DNA from 3 places in the Paenibacillus sp. CMM36 genome. Region 3 is predicted to be linked to each of the others. Evidence: riboswitches for the same ligand, from Rfam matches in the RefSeq annotation. Region 3 holds a riboswitch; each other region holds the start of a gene.
The links. A riboswitch is a leader RNA that binds a small molecule or an ion and turns the genes downstream of it on or off. The one in region 3 is predicted to bind glycine.
Positions count from the first base shown of each region.

Region 1: it holds a riboswitch for glycine, as region 3 does, so the genes downstream of both, ACWA2B_RS12300 (alanine/glycine:cation symporter family protein) here and gcvT (glycine cleavage system aminomethyltransferase GcvT) in region 3, are expected to answer to the same signal.
Region 2: it holds a riboswitch for glycine, as region 3 does, so the genes downstream of both, sdaAB (L-serine ammonia-lyase, iron-sulfur-dependent subunit beta) here and gcvT (glycine cleavage system aminomethyltransferase GcvT) in region 3, are expected to answer to the same signal.

Region 1 covers NZ_JBSEDY010000005.1:62,895-67,298, forward strand. The annotation lists gene ACWA2B_RS12290 (carbohydrate ABC transporter permease) at 1-434, shown strand, start outside; gene ACWA2B_RS12295 (iron-containing alcohol dehydrogenase) at 583-1,755, shown strand; gene ACWA2B_RS12300 (alanine/glycine:cation symporter family protein) at 1,813-3,231, opposite strand; glycine riboswitch at 3,391-3,485, opposite strand; glycine riboswitch at 3,504-3,580, opposite strand; gene ACWA2B_RS12305 (glycoside hydrolase family 1 protein) at 3,746-4,404, opposite strand, start outside.
Region 2 covers NZ_JBSEDY010000003.1:14,111-18,514, forward strand. The annotation lists gene ACWA2B_RS07430 (Ig-like domain-containing protein) at 1-1,052, shown strand, start outside; gene sdaAA (L-serine ammonia-lyase, iron-sulfur-dependent, subunit alpha) at 1,213-2,112, opposite strand; gene sdaAB (L-serine ammonia-lyase, iron-sulfur-dependent subunit beta) at 2,102-2,791, opposite strand; glycine riboswitch at 3,003-3,118, opposite strand; gene ACWA2B_RS07445 (DUF6359 domain-containing protein) at 3,334-4,404, shown strand, end outside.
Region 3 covers NZ_JBSEDY010000007.1:141,552-145,955, reverse strand. The annotation lists gene ACWA2B_RS15760 (PTS mannitol transporter subunit IICB) at 1-789, opposite strand, end outside; gene gcvH (glycine cleavage system protein GcvH) at 1,217-1,609, opposite strand; glycine riboswitch at 2,002-2,101, shown strand; gene gcvT (glycine cleavage system aminomethyltransferase GcvT) at 2,278-3,378, shown strand; gene gcvPA (aminomethyl-transferring glycine dehydrogenase subunit GcvPA) at 3,505-4,404, shown strand, end outside.

The DNA.
Region 1 (4,404 bases), on a different contig from region 3:
TTGGATGGGTAGGTACGTTCAAAGCGCTTATTATCCCGGGGATGGTAAATGCCTTCGGCATTTTCTGGATTCGTCAATATGCGGAAGAATCCATTCCAAAGGAGCTGCTGGATGCGGGGCGGATGGACGGATGCAGCTTTTTTCGGCTGTACTTGAATGTAGCACTGCCTATTCTACGTCCTGCGTTCGCTTTTCTCGGCGCGTTTACCTTTATAGGAGCCTGGAATGATTATTTATGGCCGTTAATCGTCTTAACGGATGAGCGTAAATTCACACTCCAGATTGCACTGTCCCAATTAAACGGGATATACAATACGGATTATGCGATGGTCATTGCGGGCACCCTGCTTGCTGTACTGCCACTTATAATTTTATTTCTTTTCATTAGCCGCCAGTTTATTTCCGATCTTGCCGCCGGAGCGGTCAAAGATTAGATTTATTTGAATTCCCTTATTCATTTCATGTATAATAGTTAATCGTCATTTCAAATAGCTTACATGGTAAAGTTAGGTATTCAACAGGCAATCAGGTTAAGCGATTTACGATTTGAACATGAACTATGAACTGAGGGGAACTTTCCAGATGAACAAATTCACATATTATAACCCCACCAAATTAATATTTGGAGACAATCAAATTGAAGAACTGCAGCAGGAGCTGCTGAATTACGGCAAAAATATTTTACTGATATACGGAGGCGGAAGTGTCAAGCGAAATGGTCTGTATGACCAGGTATTAAACGCGTTAGAGCCGCTACATCTTAACATTCATGAATTGTCCGGCGTAGAGCCGAATCCGCGCTTGTCCACCGTTAAGAAGGGCATCGACATTTGCCGAAATGAAAACATCGACTTCTTACTTGCAGTAGGCGGCGGAAGCGTTATTGATTGCACCAAAGCCATCGCAGCAGGGGCTGAATATGACGGCGATGTGTGGGATATTATCAATAAAAAGCACATGCCTACCCAGGCTCTGCCATTCGGTACCATCCTCACACTCGCCGCTACCGGTTCAGAAATGAATCCAGATTCTGTTATCACCAACTGGGAAACAAACGAAAAATACGTATGGGGCAGCGCGGTGACGCATCCGAAATTCTCGATTCTGGACCCAAAAAACACCTTCTCTGTGCCACGTGATCAGACGGTATATGGCATGGTGGATATGATGAGCCATGTATTTGAACAGTATTTTCACAATGTTAAAAATACACCGTTGCAAGATCGTATGTGCTTTTCCGTGCTGCAAACCGTAATCGAAACTGCACCTAAGCTGTTGGAGGATTTGCACAACTACGAGCATCGCGAAACGATTTTATATGCCGGAACGATTGCTCTTAACGGAACACTGCAAATGGGCTACTTCGGGGACTGGGCTTCGCATACGATTGAACATGCATTATCTGCTGTATATGATATTCCTCATGCTGGCGGTCTGGCGATCCTATTCCCCAACTGGATGAGACATACGGTGGATCAGGATGCTGCACGCATGAAACGGCTGATGCTCAGCATGTTTGACTTAGACACCGTAGATAAAACAGATAGAGAAATCGCTTTGGAGGGTATTGACCGTCTTAGTGCATTCTGGACAAGTCTCGGTGCCCCTTCCACCCTGGCCGGTTACAATATTAATGATGAGCAATTGGAAAAAATCGCAACCATTGCAGCCCGTGAAATGGAATATGGAGGCTTCGGTAATTATAAAAAGCTGAAACAGGAAGATATTTTAGCTATTTTGCGTGCATCGTTATAACATTCAAAAAGGAGTGTCCTCAAGCCTGTGATGGCTGAAGGCACTCCCTTTTGGAATTTATGAATTAACTGTTTGTCCCTTTTCTTCTACTTGAATAGCTGCCCCTACACTGGCACCTGCAAGAATGCCCTTTTTCTTACTAGAATTCAGAGAATCCATATAGGTTCGGGTTTCTGCAACGACAATGCCTGATAAGCCGAGCAGTGCAATCAGGTTCGGGAAAGCCATCATTGCGTTAAAGATATCTGCCAGCAGCCAAATCGCATCCAGTTTAATGAACGCGCCCCCGCCAACGAGTAGAATGAACAGATAACGGTATGGCTTAATCCACTTGACGCCAAGCAAGTATTCAACACAGCGTTCCCCGTAATAGTTCCAGCCGAGCATGGTGGTGAACGCGAACATAATCAGAATAATTGTGAGCAGTTCTGCCCCCAGCGGGAATGCGCTGGAAAATGCTTGCTGAGTCATCAGGCCCGCATCGGTAGGCCCGCTCCACACACCGCTAACCAGTAGCGTCAACCCGGTCATCACACAAATAACCATCGTATCAATAAACACGCCTGTCATGGAAATCAGCCCTTGTTCCGCAGGCCATTTGGTTTTGGCAGCTGCGGCTGCAATCGGTGCGCTTCCCAATCCGGCCTCATTGGCAAAAATACCTCTGGCTACCCCACTTCGCATCGCCAGCATAATCGTAGCTCCGGCAAATCCGCCCGTTGCCGATGTAGTTGAAAATGCCGAATGGAGCACCAGCGCAATTGCGGCAGGAAGCTGGTCAGCAAACCGAATCAGTACGATGAGACAGATCAGTACGTACAAGCCTGTTTTAAAAGGAACGACCTTCGTCGATACCTTGGCAATACTTTTGAGTCCTCCAATAGTAACCAGTCCTGTGAGGATAGCAATAATCAGTGCCGTTACAATGGGCGGAACACCAAAACTGTTTTCCGTCGAAGATACAATCGCTTTGACCTGTGGAAACGTTCCAATCCCGAACAACGCTACCAGCATGCCCGAAAAAGCAAACAGCATCGCCAGCGGTTTAAAACGGCGTCCCAGACCTTTCTCAATATAATACATCGGGCCGCCGGAAAATTGTCCATTCCGATCCTTCACCCGGTATTTTACCGCAAGTACACCTTCCGCATATTTCGTCGCCATCCCAAAAAAGGCTGCAACGACCATCCAGAACAAGGCACCCGGCCCGCCCAGCTTAATGGCTGTCGCTACGCCGACAATACTTCCTGTGCCAACTGTAGCCGCTAGCGCCGTACTCAAAGCCGCAAAACTACTTACATCCCCGCTGCCTTCATTCGGGGCCTTACCGATCAGCTTGATCGCCAGGGGCAGGCGGAATACCTGCAACATTTTCAGACGTATGGTCAGCCACAACCCCGTTCCCATGACAAGAATGATGAGAGGCGCCCCCCATATCCAACTGCTAATCGCTTCTAACACATGTACCAAATTCATTTCAACCCGCTCCTCCAGCATATTAGAAAACAAAAAAGAGTCAAATCAGCTGATTCGACTCCTGGAGAGGTTAAAGGCACGAAAAAATACAACCATCTTGTGCAGGTTTCTGCCTCTAATAGCTCATAAAAAAGCCTAGGGCATTCCCTGTCACAGGTTATTCGCGTCTCTGTCCTTTTGCCTGAGAGTTTAAGCAGATGTTCTCTGCGGTGCACCTTCGGCGCCCAATTAAGGGTCTCTCCAGAGTTCTGTCCGTTTACGGTCCCCGCTTGTGGCTGTAAACAGCCTAAGCACCTGAGAGTTTTGCCCCTTCGGTCGGAACTTTCGTTCCATCTCCCGCAAACATCAACCAGACATATGAAATTTTTATTCATTATACAGAAAACTTTCAGCTTATTACAAGTGAAAAGTTTGTGAAGCCCTCTGAAATATTATTATGTCTATCAAAAAAGCGGGTACAGCAGATTGCATCCTTAGGATGTCCTCTGCTATACCCGCCCGAGACGATATGAAATTACAATTCTTCACCATTGGTTGCTATCACATTTTTATACCAGTTAAAAGAGTCTTTTTTGGAGCGTTTGAGCGTTCCGTTACCGTCATCATCCAGATCAACGTAAATAAATCCGTAGCGCTTGGACATTTCGGAAGTAGACATGCTCACGAGGTCGATAGGGCCCCAGCTGGTGTAACCAATCAGATCAACACCGTCAGCAATCGCTTCCTTCATTTGGACAATATGCTGACGCAAGTAATCAATGCGATACGTGTCATGCACAGAGCCGTCCTCTTCCACCTTATCATATGCACCCAAGCCATTTTCCACGATGAACAGCGGCTTTTGATAGCGATCATAAAACGTATTCAGTGTAACACGCAGGCCGATCGGATCGATCTGCCATCCCCAGTCGGAGGACTGCAGATACGGATTTTTCACGCCGCCAATCAGGTTTCCTGCTGCTTTCTCGCCTTCTGGACCTGCCGATACGGTCAAGGTCATGTAGTAGCTAAATGAGATAAAATCAACCGTATTATTTTTCAAAATTTCGGCATCGCCGGGTTCTGTCTGGATCACAATATTATTTTCTACAAAATAACGATTCATATAGTTGGAATATTCCCCACGGGCATGCACATCCGTAAAGAATAGGTTCATCTGATTTTCATGCTGGG
Region 2 (4,404 bases), on a different contig from region 3:
CCATCACCGCTTCTTATGGCGGCAAGACAGTTACAGCTACGGTATCCGTAAATGTACCCGGGGATCTGTCTCTGTCCTCCAAAACGGCAACAATTGATATTAATGAGGACTATACTGCAACTTTGACGGCTACTTATGCGGATGGGCGTAAGGAAGATGTAACACAGGATGCAGAATGGGCTTCAAGCGCGGAAGATATTACCTCTGTGTCCAAAGGAACGATTACGGGTAAATCTGCTGGTAAAGCGGTTATTACAGCGACCTATAATGGCAAAAAACTAACAATTAACGTACAAGTGGGCCTTGTAGACCGTCTGGAAACAGACTCGCGTGTAATTGCGCTTGGTGCTCAGGAAACGAAGCAGCTGAAAGTAACAGGAGTTAAGAGTGGTGGTACAAAAACAGATGTAACCAAGGATGCCACCTGGACAACTAGCAATGTAAAAGTGGTTGAAGTTAGCGAAGGTTTGATCAAAGCGAATGGTAGTGGTAAGGCAACTGTGACTGCTTCATATGGCAAGCAAAACATTACGTTTACGGTAGAAGTGGACGTAGCGCAAAAGATTGAAGCGGATGCAATCGCGCTATCGCTCAAATCTGGAGATCAAAAAACCATCGCGATTGTGGTTAAATCGAGCGATGGTAAAGAAAAGGATGTTACAACCCAAGCTGAATGGAAAACGTCCAATTATAAGGTAGCCACTGTTAAAAAGGGTCAGGTTACCGCGGTCAGCTACGGTAAAGCTAACATTCAGGCGAAGTTCGGCGGGAAGATAATCAGCGTACCTGTAGATGTTGATACGCTTAAATATTTGCAAACAGACGAAGTCGCCTTGAATTTGAAGGCAGGACAGCTGGCTAAGGTTACGGCTACAGCCACGTATAAGGATGAGTCGGAGAAGGATGTTTCCAAACCGGCTGTCTGGTCCTCGTCCAGAATTATTGTGGCGACCGTCAAAGACGGTAACATTAAGGCACAGGGCAAGGGCAAAGCAGTAATTACTGTGAAATATGCAGGTAAAATGACGAAGATACAGGTAACCGTTCAGTAATCTGTAACCCGACTAAAAAGAAAAAGAGCAAGCATACGTCCAGCGACGATATGCTTGCTCTTTTCTTTATAAGGGCGAATTCTCTTTCCCTAGGACAATGTAGGGGAGAGGTAGTCGCCTTGTTTTATAGAGGAAAAGTAATTGGTTTAAAGCTTAGAAATTACGACTTATTCTTCTTGATTGATGCGTTGCGTGTAAGTGATTCGGTCAAACGCTTGCCAGTCGGCGTCTGAGCCAAGCCGCCTTTGGCGGTCTCGCGGTGCTTCGACGGCATCGCGCTGCCGACTTCAAGCATCACGTCAATGACTTCGTCAGACGGAATAGCGCTGCGCACACCCGCCAAAGCCATGTCCGCTGCGGCAAGCGCAGTCACGGCTCCCAGGCCGTTGCGCACGATGCACGGAATCTCCACGAGTCCGGCGACGGGGTCGCAGATTAGGCCGAGCGTGTTCTTAAGAGCGAGGCCTACGGCGTGAACAGCCTGTTCAGGCGTACCACCGCGTAGCTCGACCATAGCGCCAGCGGCCATCCCGATAGCTGAGCCAATCTCAGCCTGACAGCCTCCCTCCGCGCCAGAAATGAAGGAGTTGTTGGCGATCACGTAGCCAATGGCTCCAGCGGCGAATAGGCCGTTCACCATATGCTCATCATCCCAGCCGAACCGTTCCTGCGCACTGATGAACACACCAGGGATAACCCCACATGAGCCTGCGGTAGGAGTGGCGACAATGCGACCCATGGATGCATTAACCTCCGACACGGAGAGGGCATAAGCCATGGCGAGCGCAGAGGCATCACCGGAGCAGGTTTCCCCTGACCGCAGATACTCGGCCAGGCGCTTGCCGTCGCCGCCCGTCAATCCACTGCGGGATACGGTGTCTTGTGTCTGACCGCGATGAACGGCTTCCTTCATGACTTCATAATAATCAGACATTTGTCGAAAGATTTCTTCCTCCGTTGTATTCGTTTCTTGTACCTGCTCTTGAATCATCAAGCGGCCAATCGTGGTGGATTCTTCAGCGCATAAAGCGCTGATCTCATGCAGATGGCTAAACCGCATCGGATTCAGCTCCTTTTTTCAAATTAATCATCTTAATTTCATACATATGAGGTAAAGAACGCAGTTCCGCAATCAGTTCAGCTGGAGCAGAACTGTCCGTTTCAATGGCGGTGAGTGCTTCACCATCCCGGCCTTTGCGATCTACGTGCATATAGGCAATGTTAATGTGGGCCGCGCCCAGCGCTGAAGTTATTGCGCCCAATGTACCGGGCTTATCCGAGTGGAGAAGCACCAGCGTAGGCAGCTCCCCGGTCAGATTGACCCGGAATTCGTTGAGTTGCTGGACATGGATGCTGCCGCCGCCGATGGAGGAGCCCAGCAGTGTGCGCTGATCCTCGCCCTTCCACAACTCGAAACGGACGGTGTTCGGATGAGGAGCGGGGAGTCCACTGACGGCGAATTCCACGGTCATCCCGGCTTGCTCGGCCCATTGCTCGGCATCTGGAATCCGGTGATCGTCCGTATCGTAATTAAGCAGTCCTGCGATGAGCGCCAGATCCGTACCGTGTCCTTTATACGTATCGGCAAAGGAGCCGTACAGTGTCATACGGGCACGGTCAGGCTGCGCCCCGAGCCAGTGCCGGGCAACGCGTGCGAGTCGCACCGCGCCTGCGGTGTGTGAACTGGAAGGTCCGGTCATGGCCGGGCCGATAATAGAAAATACATCTTTGAAACGCATGGTGTGGCCCCCTGTATGTTCTAATACCATACTATATGGTATTTCCGCGTCTTTGCGCGGTTATGACGGTTCCTAATGCTGACGCACAATGTGAGCACAAAAAAGGACAGGATAAGGAAGTTTCCCTTATCTCTGTCCTCGTTACCTGAGAGTTTCGTGCGGTGTTCTTACCGCCTTACCCCTTGGGTGGCTTGCGCTCTCTCCAGAGTTGCGTCAGATGACGATACATGGACCTGAGAGATTATCCGCCAGCCGGGTGCTGGCGTCTTGCTCCTTCGGTGCCGCCAGAGTGTAAGCCCCCTGGACAGACTCTCCCGTCATCTTCATTCGCGTATACCGTTCTACATGTCTTTCTTAGCGTAATGTATGACGTGCTCGGTGTCAATCACAGGGTTTAATTTTTACATAAACAGGTGCATTTCCAATAAAAAAGATTAAAGTTTACATAATTATGGATGAAATCAGGAAGGAATTAGAAGATTGGCGGCTAATCTGATAGAGGACAAGTACATTTATGGAAATCATAGGAGGGATATTGACGTATGGTAAAAGGCTTGCGGTTCACAGGTTCACGCTTAAAAGGGATGCTGCATCTAGCAGCGATCGCATCACTGCTGATCGGGATCTTCGTTCCGTTCGGTCAGGTCAAGGCAGAGGGAGCATTGACAGTAGCCGAAGCACTTCAGGGCCAAAGCAGTGGAGGTACGGTGACGGTAGAAGGTTATATCGTCGGACATGCTACCGGATCGAAAACGGCTAACTTTTCTTCTCCGTTTGCGAATGATTTTAACGTACTGATTGCCGACCAGGCCAATGAACGTAGCACGTCTAATCTATTGGATGTGCAGCTGACATCTGCGTACAGAGGGCAATTTGGGTTAACAGGTCATCCTGGACTGGTCGGCAGCAAAATTCGCGTGACAGGTACGCTTGGTGCCTACAATAATTTTGGTGGAGTAAAAAGTCCAAGCGCTGTGGAACTGGTGAGTGGAAGCGAGCCGGGGGAACCAGGTGAACCTGGCGAACCTGAACCTGGCAACCCGGGTCAACCCGGTACTACATTGCCGGATGGAAAAGGCAAAAAGGTGCTGTTCGATAATACGCACGCACAGACGGCTGGTGCAGCAGATTGGGTCATTGAAGGCGCCTTCTCCGACTTTGCCAATGGATTACGTAATGTAGGCTTTACTGTGGATCAATTGAACCGCCCTATTCCTTTTACTTATGGAGAACAGGCCATAACCTATGATAAGCTGCGCCAATATGATGTGTTCATTATTGGTGAAGCGAATGTTGCCTTTAAGGCATCCGAGCAGGCTGCCCTGCTGCAATACGTGAATAACGGAGGGAGCGTCTTCTTCATCTCCGATCATTATAATGCAGATCGTAACAAAAACCGTTGGGATTCCTCCGAGGTTATGAATGGCTACCGTCGTGGAGCCTATACTAATCCGGCCAAAGGCATGACTGCAGAAGAGGCTGCATCACCGGCAATGCAAGGATTAACAAGCTCCGATTGGCTGGCGGCCAACTTTGGCGTTCGTTTCCGTTACAATGCGCTCGGTGATGTGAATGCTACCGACATTGTAGCCGCAGATCAATCTTTCGGTATT
Region 3 (4,404 bases):
CCCGCCGAAAAAATGAATGATGACTGCGCCAGGAGCTGACGACTTCGCAGAGCCTTTGCCGAACAGACAGTAGGCCAGCAAAATACCAAGCCCCGGCCCAGGGTTGGATTCCAGCATGAACAGTACGGATTTGCCTGTTCTTGCAGCTTCCTCCAACGCAATCGGACTCAATACTCCGTGATTCAGCGCGTTGTTTAAAAATAATACTTTTCCGGGCTCAATAATGAGGTTGACAAGCGGCAATAGCCCCGCGTTCACGAGGAACTGTACCCCTGCCGACAACACTTGACTGATCATTTGTACAACCGGGCCGATCGCCACATGGGCAAGCAGTGCTAGAATGGCACCGATAATCCCGGCCGAAAAATTATTGACCAGCATTTCAAAGCCTGATCTGACTTTGCCTTCAATGGCCTTGTCGAACTTCTTCAATATCCACGCAGCCAGCGGACCAGCTACCATCGCGCCCAGGAACATCGGGATATCGGCTCCTACTATGACACCCATCGTCATGATGGCACCGATCACACCTCCACGCTGTCCGTGAATCATCGTGCCCCCTGTATAACCAATCAGCAGCGGCAACAAATAATTTTTCATCGGATCAACCAACTGTGCAAAACCTTCGTTCGGGAACCATCCGGTCGGAATAAAGAGTGCCGTAATCAACCCCCACGCAATAAAGGCTCCCATATTGGGCATAACCATACCGCTAAGAAAACGGCCAAAACGCTGTACGGCGACACGAGTGCCTCCTTTTGAACTTGGCTTTGCGTCCAATGTACTCATATTCAAATCCTCCTTGTAGGTAAGCATCACTACCTTTTCTTAAAATTCATACTAAATGACAGCGCTATCTTCATCAACGAAATGAAAACGTACTTTCGTCATGAACGTTGATGACAACATTTAAATTTAAATTATCCAGGAAGATATTATACCTGCATAATTCTTCTTAATATGACCTGTAGCTATAGAAATTAGTCGAAAAACCGCGCTGGATTATGTATGATTCCTATATGGGGACAACCCACTATATCAGAACAACACACGTAATTACGTTTTCATAAAAAAGACAAAAAAATAGCCGCTACGTCAAATCATAGCGACTATTTTATACAAAAATCGAGCAAACTAACGATGCTCTTATTCAATTAAAAATCAATATAAAATTCCGAATAACACGCTATTATTTCATGCTGCATTGCTCTATTTATTACTCCGAAATCAACTGCTCATACTGATCCGCCGACAGTAGTTTGCCCAATGATTCCTCCACATCTTTATCCATCTCTACTTCTACCATCCAACCTTTGTCATATGGAGATTCATTCACTAGCTCAGGTGTACCTTCCAGCGCTTCATTCACTTTTAATATGGTTCCCGTCACCGGAGCAAAAAGGTCGGATACCGTCTTCACCGATTCAATCGTACCGATCTCCGCTCCCTGCTCAATCGTTACTCCCGCCTCAGGTAATTCTACAAAAACAATATCACCCAGTTGGTGCTGTGCAAAGTCTGTAATACCAATCCGCACCGTTCCATTCTCTGTCCGCTGAACCCACTCATGTTCGTCTGTATACCAAAGTTGCTGCTTCACTTCACCCATTCTGTTCCCCTCACTTCCATATGAATAAAATCGCATTTGCTCACCTGTATTAGACAGGTTAAGATTATGACAATAAGAACACTCATGTCAATAATACTAACAAAAATACTTCATATTACCTCCTATAGTGCTCTATATAAAAATATAATAATTTATAACAAACGCTTACATATCCTTATTTATATATTAAATGTTTTTTCTATTGTTTTTGATGACATTTTTATTGACATTTTGAATGAATTTGCGTATTAATGGGTTATAGCAAATACTTTGGGAAACACCCGACAACTGCAAACGCGGATGAACGCAGAGGGAGAGACTGCCAAAAAGATTCGCATAGCTGTTGCCGCTTGTGAGACAGTTGTGCACGCGAATCGGATCAAGTTGTTATCTGCAAAGCCAGGTAATATACTGCTGATCCCGAAGGTAGCGCCGAAGGAGTAAGCCTGCATTGCAGGTGAATCTCTCAGGCAAAAGGACCTCTGCCGGACGCATCTCTGGAGAGCATTCGCTATTGGAGCGGATCACCCAAGAGGAAACCCGGTACATACCGGGGTAACTTTCTGGTATCAAGGACAGAGCTGAAAAAAGAGTATAGACTGCTGTCTATACGTTTTTTTCGGCCTGTCTTTTTTGTTTAGCCGATTACACCGGATAGGAGTGGAAACATGACTAATTTGCGAAAAACACCGCTATATTCATCCTACGGGACGCAGTCTGGGGTTCGTTGTATTGACTTTGGAGGCTGGGAGCTCCCCGTTCAGTTTAGCGGCATTCAAAAGGAGCATGAGGCCGTCCGGCAACGTGCGGGTTTATTCGATGTATCGCATATGGGTGAGTTTTTGGTTGAAGGCAAAGAGGCCGAAGCTTTTCTACAAAGGGTGACCACGAATGATGTCAGCCAGTTGGAACCAGGTCAGGCACAATATTCACTCCTGTGTTACCCCGATGGAGGTGTAGTAGACGACCTGCTTGTTTACTGCAAAGGACCGGAACGCTACATGCTCGTTGTGAACGCCTCCAACATTGATAAGGATTGGGATTGGTTACTTCGTCATGTGCCTGCATCCGTTCACATGGAGAATGTGTCTGATGCAATAGCATTGCTGGCATTGCAGGGACCGGAAGCAGCACGTATTGCCGCAGCCGTGGCAGATACGGATATTACGAATCTGGCATCTTTCCACTTTCATGAGAACGTGCCATTGTTCGGAGCAAAAGCACTCGTCTCACGAACCGGATATACGGGCGAAGACGGTTTTGAATTTTACGTACCTGCCGCGGAAGCACCCGCCGTATGGGAGGGTTTGCTTCGTTCCGGTGAGTCGTATGGGCTGATTCCCGCTGGACTTGGTGCTCGGGATACACTACGCTTTGAGGCTCGGTTGCCGCTATACGGACAGGAGTTATCTGCCACAATTTCACCACTCGAAGCCGGTCTGGGTTTCTTCGTCAAGCTGAATAAAGGAGATTTTATCGGTAGAGAAGCACTTCAGCGTCAAAAAGAACAAGGGGTTCCTCGTAAATTGATCGGGCTAGAAATGATGGACCGCGGTATCCCACGCGCCCATTATCCGGTATTCGCAGAAGGACAACACATCGGTGAGGTCACAACGGGGACTCAGTCGCCCTCCTTGAAGCGTAATCTGGGCCTCGCCTTGGTGGACAGTCGTTTTAGCGCCCTCTCCACACCACTGGAGGTTGAGATTCGTGGCAAACGCCTGCGTGCCGAGGTGGTGGCAGCCCCCTTTTATAAGCGCCCACGCTGATCTTAAACTCTCCTTATTTCTATAAAGCAAACATGTCAGATATGTATTTCCGGGTTTTCATCTCACACTTTTTTATTAGCTCATTTACGGATTTAAAATTTTGCTTTTCGAAAGGAGCCAGAACCTATGAAGCAGCATCGTTATCTCCCTATGACTGAACAGGATCAAACCGAAATGCTGCGTGTGGTCGGTGTATCATCCATTGATGATTTATTCAGTGACATTCCAGAGGCCATTCGATATCAAGGGGAACTCCCTCTTTCTTCTCGACTCGATGAGAAAGCCTTAACCCGTCACTTGACCGAGCTGGCCGGACACAATGCCAATACAGACACACATGCCAGCTTTCTTGGCGCAGGAATTTATGATCATCATATTCCGTCCGTCATCCAGCACATCACTTCACGCTCAGAATTCTACACTGCCTACACCCCCTATCAGCCGGAAGTAAGCCAAGGCGAGCTACAAGCCATTTTCGAGTTTCAATCGTATATTTGCGAATTGACGGGCATGGCTGTAGCTAATGCCAGCATGTACGACGGAGCGACTGCACTGGCGGAAGCGGGCTCACTGTCCGCCGCAGCTACCCGCCGTAAACAGCTTATCGTATCGAGGTCCGTCCATCCAGAGGCACGTCAGGTATTGGCAACCTATGCACGCGGATTGAATTTGGACATCGTGGAGATCGGCTGTTCGGACGGTGTAACGGATGCTGATGCGTTAGCGGCGGCCGTATCGGAACAGACCGCGGCTGTTTTGGTCCAAAGCCCCAACTTTTTCGGAGCCGTGGAAAATCTACAGCCGATGGCTGACCTCATCCATGCACACAAAGGTCTTTTGGTCGTCAGTGCCAACCCACTGGCACTTGGCTTGCTGGAGACACCCGGCAAACAGGGCGCGGATATTGTGGTAGGAGACGCGCAGCCACTTGGCATCTCCTCTTCTCTCGGCGGTCCGACCTGTGGATACTTTGCCGTTTCTCAGGCACATATGCGCCGTATCCCCGGCCGTATTGTGGGTCAGACC